DNA from 2 places in the Microbacterium sp. KU4F genome. Region 1 is predicted to be linked to the other one. Evidence: riboswitches for the same ligand, from Rfam matches in the RefSeq annotation. Region 1 holds a riboswitch; the other holds the start of a gene.
The links. Region 1 has a riboswitch for thiamine pyrophosphate ahead of AC1VNH_RS12775 (ECF transporter S component). Riboswitches for the same ligand answer to the same signal wherever they lie in the genome.
Positions count from the first base shown of each region.

Region 2: it holds a riboswitch for thiamine pyrophosphate, as region 1 does, so the genes downstream of both, thiM (hydroxyethylthiazole kinase) here and AC1VNH_RS12775 (ECF transporter S component) in region 1, are expected to answer to the same signal.

Region 1 is NZ_CP200324.1:2,500,639-2,505,498, reverse strand. Features, by position in the region: gene AC1VNH_RS12785 (energy-coupling factor transporter transmembrane component T family protein) at 1-644, opposite strand, end outside; partial or broken gene AC1VNH_RS12780 (ABC transporter ATP-binding protein) at 641-2,103, opposite strand; gene AC1VNH_RS12775 (ECF transporter S component) at 2,100-2,738, opposite strand; TPP riboswitch at 2,731-2,841, opposite strand; gene AC1VNH_RS12770 (D-alanyl-D-alanine carboxypeptidase family protein) at 2,879-4,462, shown strand; gene AC1VNH_RS12765 (TIGR03618 family F420-dependent PPOX class oxidoreductase) at 4,482-4,859, opposite strand.
Region 2 is NZ_CP200324.1:92,268-97,127, forward strand. Features, by position in the region: gene AC1VNH_RS00450 (zinc-binding metallopeptidase family protein) at 1-247, opposite strand, end outside; gene erm (23S ribosomal RNA methyltransferase Erm) at 524-1,291, shown strand; gene AC1VNH_RS00460 (NAD(P)-dependent oxidoreductase) at 1,356-2,237, shown strand; TPP riboswitch at 2,249-2,340, shown strand; gene thiM (hydroxyethylthiazole kinase) at 2,332-3,141, shown strand; gene thiE (thiamine phosphate synthase) at 3,138-3,785, shown strand; gene AC1VNH_RS00475 (bifunctional hydroxymethylpyrimidine kinase/phosphomethylpyrimidine kinase) at 3,782-4,860, shown strand, end outside.

The DNA of each region.
Region 1 (4,860 bases):
GATCCGAAGCCGCGGGCCTCCATCGCCGTCGCGAGCTTCGTGCCGCGACGGATGGACAGCACGAACAGGGCGAACGCCTGACCGAGGAATCGACGGATGCGGCCGCGGTCGGCCACCCCGCGTGCGCGCCGCGCCAGCGCGAGCTCGCGCCAGTCGTCGACGAGCAGCCCCACCAGGCGCAGGCCCGCGAGCGCACCGAGCACGAAGCGGGCGGGCAGGCGCAGCAGCTGGGCCAGACCGTCGGCGAGATCGGTCGGGTCGGTCGTGATGAAGAGGACGACCGACGGCAGCGCGATCGCCAGCACCCTCAGCACGATGGCGGCTGCGAGCGAGAGGGATCCCTCGCTGACGCGCACGAGCCCCCACTCGAAGAACACCGTGCCGGAGGGCCGGCCGTACAACACGGTCGCCGCGCCGCCGATGAGCGCCGCGACTCCGATCGGCCACACGCGCAGCCAGACCTCGCGCGCCCGCAGCCGCGAGAAGGCGAGGAGCACGAGCGTGGCGGCGAGAGTGACGGCCGCGGAGACGGGATCGATCGAGAGCAGGAGGGTGACGGAGACGACGAGGGTCGCGGCGAGCTTTGCGACCGGGTTGATCCGGCCCAACGGGCTGACCGAGGCGTCGATCGCGAACAGGCTCACGAGGCCCGCCCCAGCCGCAGCTCGTCGTCGGCGAGCGCCGCGACGAGGGCGGGATCGTGCGAGACGAAGCCGATCGCGGTGCCGTCGGCGCGGAGCTCGTCGATCAAGTCCGCGAGCTCCCCCAGGTGCGCGCGTCCTGCCCGTAGGTCGGTTCGTCGAGCAGGATGACGCGGGGCGCGGTCGCGAGGACCGCCGCGACGGTCAGTCGGCGCTTCTCCCCGCCGGAGAGCGTGAAGGGGTTCACCTCCGCGAGGCGTCCCAGACGCAGACGTTCGAGCAGCGGATCGACCCGCGCGGCGACCTCCGCCTCGGAGAGCCCCAGCGCGCGAGGACCGACGGCGAGCTCGTCGCGCACGCGCGCGGTCAGCAGCTGGTGCTCCGGATCCTGGAAGACGGTGCCGATGCGCGTGAGCAGCTGGGCGGCGCGCCAGCGCGAGGGGTCGGATCCGACGCCGGCGGCCAACGCATCCGCAGCTCGCACCTGACCGCCGATCGGCGGCAGCAGCCCCGCCAGGGTCAGCGCGAGCGTGGACTTGCCGGCCCCGTTGGCTCCCGTGATCGCGAGCGCCCGCCCCGCGCTCAGCTGCACGTCGATCCCGGATGCGGCGGCGAGCGCCTCGCGGCGTCCGATCCGCCGGCGCCCGACCGCGAGGCCGGCGCCGATCACGAGCGGCGACGCCTCAGCGGTGCGCGGGCGCCGGGTGGTCTGCACCGGCACTCCCGGCACCCAGACCCCGGCCCGCGTCAGGGCGTCCGAGGCCGCGGCGAAGACGTCGGCGGGAACGCCGTCCGCGAGCACCCCGCCCTCGGGCGCGAGTACGACGACGCGGTCGACGAGATCGGCCCACAGGTCGACGCGGTGCTCGACGACGACGAGCGTCGCCCCGGTACGGGCGGCGACCGCGGCGACCGCATCCCGCACCTGCCGAGCGCCATCGGGATCGAGGTTGGCCGTCGGCTCGTCGAGCAGCAGGAGCTTCGGGCGCATGGCCAGCGCACCGGCGAGCGCGAGCCGCTGCTTCTGTCCGCCCGACAGCGCGGACGTGGGGTGGTCGAGCGGCACCGACAGCCCCACCGCATCCAGCGCTTCACCGACTCGCGGCCAGATCTCGTCGGCGGGCACCCCGAGGTTCTCGCAGCCGAACGCGACGTCGTCGCCGACGCGGGCGAGGATCACCTGCGCGTCGGGGTCCTGCAGCACCATGCCTGCGACACCGCGGACGGATGCGGGGGGCTGACCGTCGACGGTCAGCTCCCCCGTGGCCTCGCCGTCCTCATCGCCGCCCAGCACTCCGGCGAAGGCGCGCAGCAGCGTCGACTTGCCCGCACCGCTCGCTCCCAGCAGCAGAACCCGCTTACCGGGCTCGATCGTGAGGTCGAGGTCGGCGACGGCCCAGCGCCTGCGGCCCGCGTGCCGCCACCCCCACCCGCGGGCGACGACCCGCGCGCCCTGCCTCACGCCGCGTCGGCGGCTTCGACGATGCGCGCCTGGCGTCCGGAGGCGAACCGGTCGAGAGCCCCCGTCGCGGCGAGTGCCCGGGCGATCAGCCACGAGACGAGCCCCGCGATGAGGATGCCCGAGACGACCGCCGAGACGAAGTAGATCGCGCGGGGGCCGATGTCGTATGCGGCGGGCGAGGAGAAGTTGGTGTCGAGCAGCGCCACGGCGAGTCCGGTCAGCGCTCCCGAGAGGAGTGCGACCCAGAGCCGGTAGTTGGCGTAGGCGAACAGTGCGAAGCCGAGCTCGGCCCCCACGCCCTGCACGACGCCCCAGATGAGGGTGGTGAAGCCCCACTGCGTGCCGAGCGCCATGGAGACGACCGCCGCGACGATCTCGCCGTACAGCGCAGCACCCGGCTTGCGGATGATGAGCCCCGTGAGCACCCCTGCGAACAGCCACCCGCCGGCGAGCACACCCTCGAGCCCCGGCAGGAACGCGAGCGCGGTGCTCAGCGGCGTCCAGGCCTGGCCCCAGACCCAGAAGATGACACCGGCAGCGACACCGATCACGCTGGCGACGACGATGTCGACGACCCGCCAGCGCCACCGGGAGGTGAGAGAAGGACGAGCGGATGTGGACGTGGACGTGTGCATTGATGCTCCTTCCTGCGCCGGCATGATCCGGATCAGGTTCGACGGTCGAAGCGTGGATCCGCTTCCTCTCAGCCCGGCTCACCGGACTCCCGTGGTTGACGTGCCGAGTATAGACCCGCAGCTCGCGCTACCGTAGGCGAGTGACCGTGACTGGCCCGACCCCGCCCACTCGGCGTTCGCTGCGCCACGGCGGACGCGCCGAGCCGACCGTCGACGAGGCGCCGCTGCCGCCCGACGACCTCCAGATCGACGTGCCGCGCGTGCCGGCGGATGCGGCATCCACTCCGGCGATGATCGCGGCCGCGAGCTTCGACGACACATCGGAGCACACCTTCTCTCCCGCGCAGGATGCGACCGCGTCGGTGCCGGTCGTGGTGCCGCCGGTGACCACGGCCCTGAGCTGGGTCGATGAGACCACCGTCACCCACGCGTCCCGGGCGGTTCCGCAGCTCGAGGCCGCGGGCGCCGCATCGTTCACCCCCGTCGCCGCAGACCTGCTCGCCCGCGCCCCGCGCCGCACCCCGTGGCGTCCCGGGGTGCTCGTTCCGATCGGGCTGATCGTCGCCGTGATCGCGGCGTACTGCGGCACCACGCTCCTCTGGCCGCTGCATGCGATCGCCCCCACCGTGCAGGCGTCCGTCGTCGAGCCCACCCCCGCGGCAGCGGCCATCGGAGCCTGGCCGGGCGAGGGCAGCGCCGCCGTCGTGGTCGACGGCGTGGGCTCGGCCATCGCGTCCAGCGCCGATGCCCGGTCGATCGCGAGCATCACCAAGGTCGTGACGGCGATGGTCGTCCTCGACCAGATGCCCCTTGCGGCAGGCGAGCAAGGCAGGGAGTTCGCCTTCAGCGCCGCGGACGAGCGCGAATACTGGTCGTACCGCCGCAACGGCGAATCGGCGCTGGATGTTCCTGTCGGGGGAACGCTCAGCGAGTACCAGATGCTGCAGGGCATGCTCATGGGCTCCGCGAACAACTACGCCGACCGTCTCGCCGACACCATCTGGCCCAACAACGCCGTCTATGCGCGGGCGGCCAACGACTGGCTCGCCGCCCACGGCCTGGCGGGCATCACGATCGCCGGCCCCGCCGGCATCGAGGCCGAGAACACGGCGACCCCCGAGGCGCTCCTGGAGGTCGCCAAGCGCGCGTTGGCAGACCCGGTCATCGCCGAGATCGTGCGCACGCCCTCCGTCGAGCTTCCGGGCGCGGGTCTCGTCGAGAACACGAACAACCTGCTCGCGGACCCCGGCGTCGTCGGCCTCAAGACGGGCACCCTCGACTCCTACAACCTGCTCGCCGCGAAGGACGTCACGATCGGCGACACCACCGTGCGCATCTACGCCGCGACGCTCGGACAGCCCGACGTCGAGACGCGGGATGCGGTCACGCGCGCCCTGTTCGCCCAGGTCGAGCAGGAGCTGCAGCCGGGGCCCTCGGTTGCGGCCGGCACGACGGTCGGACGGGTGGAGACGCGGTGGGGCACGACCGTTCCGATCGTGACCGCGGCCGATGCCGATGTGGTGCTCTGGAACGGCTCCGCGGCGTCGGTGGCGACCTCGTTCGACCTCGGCGACGCGCGTGAGCAGGGCGAGGTCGTCGGCTCTCTCATCGCGACCGGCCCGAAGAACGCGTCGACCGTGGACGTCGTGCTCGACGGCGAGGTGGACGGCCCCAGCCCCTGGTGGCGTCTGACGCACCCGCTCGAGCTGTTCGGCCTGGTCTGAGCGATCCCGTCGACGCCGGTCAGGCGCGGAAGTCGGGAGAGCCGAGCACGCGCTCGACCGTGATCTCCAGCACGACCCGGTCCGGGTTCGGACGCGGCTCGCGGTAGCGCCGGGTGTAGAGCTCGACGGCGTGGGCGACCGCATCCGCATCCTCGACGACGCGCGCCGCCCCCTCGAAGCTGAGCCAGCGCGGACCGTCGACGGTGTTGACGCTCGCACGGCCCGCGCGCTCGGCGTTGAGGAACTTCTGGCTGCCGCGCGAACCGATCACCCGCACGACGCCGTCCTCGTACGTGATGCCGACCGGCACCGAGTGGATGCGGTTGTGCCGGCCCAGCGTGGACAGCGTGGCGAGGTGGTACTCGGACAGGAACGCGCGCGCGGCATCGGTGATCACC
Region 2 (4,860 bases), 2.4 Mb from region 1:
CGCGGGTGAGCTCGCACGCGGAGCACTGACCTCCTTCGTGCGAGGCCAGCCACGTGCAGCCGGATAGGTCGAGGTTTCGGCACACGTGCCACACCGCCCCTGACCGATCCATGTACCGACCCGCGTCGTCGACCGGAACGATCGCGCCCTCGGCCCGGGAGAAGCCGAGTGACGTGCCGCACGACGTGCAGATGGAGTTCTCGAAGTACAGGGCGTTTCCGCACACGCGGCATCGGAATGCTCTCACTCCGCAAGCGTGGCAGAGCAGACCGATCGGCGGTGCGGGCTTGCGGTGAGATCCGGATGCGGTCCTCCTGTCGCCCGGTAGACTCCTGGGCATGGGAACGTTGAACGCAGCGCCGATGACGGCGTTCGTCTATTCGGTCCGCGACCGCCGCGCCTGACGGCGCGTCGCTGATCTCCGCGTGATCGCGCCGTCTTCCGGGATGTCCTCGCACCTCGGCAGCGCGTCCTTCTTCGTACCCGCTCACCGGGGTGCTCCGAATCTTCCTTTGGAGCGCTCATGCGTACCCGTTCCGTCCACGGCGGCCGCCACGAACTCGGCCAGAACTTCCTTGTCCACCCGCCCACCATCGACCGCATCGTCACGCTCGTCGCAGCATCCGAGGGCGCGATCCTCGAGATCGGGGCCGGCGGCGGCGCGCTCACCGCGGGTCTCGCCCGTCTCGGGCGGCCGCTCACCGCGATCGACATCGATGAGCGCCGCGTCGCCGCACTCCGCCGGTCGTATCCGTCGGTGCGCGTCGAGCACGCCGACGTTCTGCGCCACCCGCTGGACGCGCCCGCCATCGTGGGCAATGTGCCGTTCCACCTGACGACGCCGATCATGCGCAGACTGCTGCAACGGCCTTCGTGGACGCATGCCGTCCTGCTGACCCAGTGGGAAGTCGCCCGCAAACGCACCGGCGTCGGCGGCGGCACCCTCCTCACTGCACAGTCGGCGCCGTGGTTCACGTTCACCCTGCACGGACGGGTGCCGGCGTGGGCGTTTCGACCCGCTCCGAGCGTAGACGGCGGACTTCTCTCGATCACTCGCCGCCCGGCGCCGCTGGTGCCGAAGCCTGAGCGCCGTGCGTACGAGCGGTTCGTGGGCGATGTCTTCACCGCGCGAGGGCATGGCATGCCGGCGATCCTCGCGTCGGTCGCTCGCATGTCCGCTCCCGCCGCGCGACGTCGACTGGATGCGGTGGGCATCGCCCACGGTGCGCTGCCGCGCGACCTGGGTGCCGAGCAGTGGGTGCGCCTGTGGCGGGCGTGCGCCCACGCGTGAGGGCGCCCCCATGGAGCAAGACTCCGCCGTCCGCGGGCAGGATGAGTACACGGGAGGGACAGGAATGAGCGCACGCACGGTCGGGTTCATCGGACTCGGCATCATGGGAGTACCTATGGCGACGAATCTCGTCGACGCCGGGTTCGACGTGGTCGTCTGGGCGCGTTCGGCGGCCCCACGGGACGAGCTGGTGGCGCAAGGCGCGCGGGCGTCCGCAGACGTCGCGGGAGTCTTCGCGGCGGCCGAGACCGTCATCCTGATGCTGCGCGACGAACCCGCGGTCGACGCCGTGCTCGGGCGAGGTACGGATGACTTCGCACGGCTGGTGAGGGACCGCACCGTCGTGCAGATGGGGACATTCACGACCGCCTTCTCCCGGGTGCTGGCCGCCGACGTCGCCGCGGCGGGCGGTCGGTACGTCGAGGCGCCCGTCTCGGGATCGCGGGGTCCCGCGATCGACGGAACGCTCGTGGGCATGCTCGCGGGGGAGCCCGATGTGCTCGCCCACGTCGAGCCCGTGGTCGGTGCGATGTGTGCCCAGACCTTTCGGTGCGGCGACATCCCCAGGGCCCTGACCATGAAGCTCGCGGTGAACACGTATCTCATCACGATGGTGACGGGCCTGGCGGAGACGATCCACTTCGCCGAACGTGCGGGTGCCGATCTCGGCGTGCTCCGCGAGGTGCTCGCCGCAGGCCCCATGGCGTCGGCGGTGTCGCGCGGGAAGGCGCAGAAACTCGCCGACGGCGACCTGTCCGCGCAGGCGGCGATCGCCGATGTGCTCAAGAACGCGAGACTCGCCGAAGACGCCGCCCGTGCGGTGGGCTCCGCGCATCCGCTGATCACGGCGAGCAGACGGCTCTACGAGGAGGCCGCGGACGCGGGACTCGGCGAACTCGACATGATCGGTGTGATCGAGGCGCTCGTCGCCCGGGCCGTCGGCTAACCTGAACCCACACATACGACACGGGGTGCCCTGCGGGGCTGAGATCACACCCGTCGAACCTGATCTCGTCAGTACGAGCGGAGGGATGTCGCACATGATGCGCGCGCCAGAGAACCTGATCGACTCCACCATCCGAGCCTGGGAGGCAGTGCGCGAGCAAGGCCCGCTCGTGCAGTGCCTGACCAACGCGGTGGTCACAGGCTTCACGGCCAACGTGCTCCTCGCCCTCGGGGCGGCTCCGGCGATGGTCGACATCTCGGGCGAGGCGGGGCCGTTCGCGCGCATCGCCTCGGGCGTCCTGGTCAATCTCGGCACACCCGGCGCCGAGCAGCGGGAGGCGATGCGCGAGGCCGTGGCGGCCGCCCAGGATGCGGGTACTCCCTGGGTGCTCGACCCCGTGGCGATCGGTGTGCTGCCGGTGCGCACCGCGCTGGCCGCCGAGCTCGTCGCGGCGGCGCCGAGCGTCGTACGCGGCAACGCGTCCGAGATCATCGCCCTCGACGGCTCGGGCGTCGGAGGCCGCGGAGTCGACGCGACGGACGGTGTCGAGGATGCGGTCGCGGCGGCTCGACGCGTCGCCCGGGCGACCGGCGCGATCGTCGCCGTCTCGGGTGCGGTGGACGTCGTCACCGACGGCAGCCGCGAAGTACGGCTGAGTAACGGGGACCCGCTGCTGACCCGCGTCACCGGCGGAGGATGCGCCCTCGGCGCTGTCATGGCCGCGTTCACGGGAGTCGACGAAGACTGCTTCGCCGCCGTGGTCGCGGCGGTCACGGCCTACAACGTCGCCGCTGAGGTCGCGGCGGCGCGCGCGCCGGGGCCGGGCAGCTTCGCCGTGGCGTTCCTCGATGCCCTCGCCAGTCTCGACGCCGACACGCTGCGGTCTCGGGCTGTGATCGCGTGAACGCGGACCTCTCGCTGTACCTCGTGACCGATGCCGGCACAGCCGCCGCGGCGGGCCACGACATCGTCGAGGTGGTGCGCATGGCGACGGCGAACGGTGTGACGGCCGTGCAGCTGCGCGAGAAGGACGCGTCCGCACGTTGCTTCCTCGACACGGTGACGAGGGTGTCGGCCGTGCTGCCCGACGGCGTCGCGCTGCTCGTCAACGACCGCGTGGACGTCTTCCTCGCCGCTCGCCAGGCGGGCGCGCGCGTGTCGGGAGTGCATGTGGGACAGAGCGATCTTCCGCCGGACGCAGTGCGCGCACTGGTCGGCGACGACGCGGTCGTCGGCCTCAGCGCATCCACGCCGCAGCAGTTGGCGGCCGCATCCGGCAGCGGCGTCGTGGACTACGTCGGCATCGGAGCGCTTCACGCCACCGCCACGAAGCGCGATGCACCACCGCCGTTGGGTCACGAGCGGTTCGCGCGGCTGGTTGCGGCGAGTACGCTGCCAGCCGTGGCGATCGGCGGTGTCACCGCCGCCGACCTGGGCCCGCTCCGGCGAGCGGGTGCCGCGGGCGCGGCCGTGGTTTCTGCCATCTGCGGCGCGAGCGACCCCGCGGATGCCGCCCGTATGCTGCGCGCGGCATGGGATGCGGCATGAGCGCCGGGCGTGCCGTTCCGCGGGTGCTGAGCATCGCGGGAACCGACCCGACGGGAGGGGCCGGCATCCAGGCGGATCTCAAGAGCATCGCCGCCAACGGCGGCTATGGCATGGCCGTCGTCACCGCCCTGGTCGCGCAGAACACGCACGGGGTGCGTTCGGTTCACGTGCCCCCGGTCGCGTTCCTCGCCCAGCAGCTGGATGTCGTCTCCGATGACGTGCATATCGACGCGGTGAAGATCGGCATGCTCGCCACCGTCGAGGTGATCGACACAGTCGCCGCGTGGCTCGGTCGGGTCCGGCCGCCGGTCGTCGTGCTGGATCCGGTCATGGTCGCGACCAGCGGCGACCGCCTGCTGAATGCGGATGCGGAGGACGCCCTCCGGCGCCTGCTGCCGCACGTCGACCTCGTGACCCCCAACATCCCCGAGCTAGCCATCCTCGCGGGGGTCCCCGAGGCCGCGGCCTGGACCGAGGTGCTCGCTCAGGCGGGCGCGGTGGCGCGTGAGCACGGTGTACGGGTTCTGGCCAAGGGCGGCCATCTGTCGGGGGAGCGGCTGCCAGACGCGCTCGTCGAGCTCGTCGACGAGTCGGTCGTCGTCACCGAGTTCCCCGGCATCCGCATCCGCACCCGCAACACGCACGGCACCGGATGCTCGCTGTCTTCTGCGGTGGCGACGCGTGCGGCGGCCACCGGGGACTGGATGCGGTCGACGGCGGAGTCGAAGAGGTGGCTCGCCGAGAGCATCCGTCACGGCGCGGAGCTAGAGGTCGGCTCGGGCAACGGGCCGATCAGCCACTTCGCCGGACTCTGGGAACGCGGTGGTCTCGACACCCGACCGACCGCACAGGAGGTCGAGGCCGCGTGGTGGGAGGACATCGCCGGCATCCGTGCGGAGATCGACGACCTGCCGTTCGTGCGGGGGCTGGGCGACGGCACGCTCGAGAGGAGCGCGTTCCTCGGCTATCTCGCCCAGGATGCGCTGTACCTCGGCGAGTACGCCCGCGTCCTCGCCGACGCCGCTCGCCTCGCGCCGGACTCCGCGGAGCGTGCGTTCTGGGCCGGAAGCGCCCA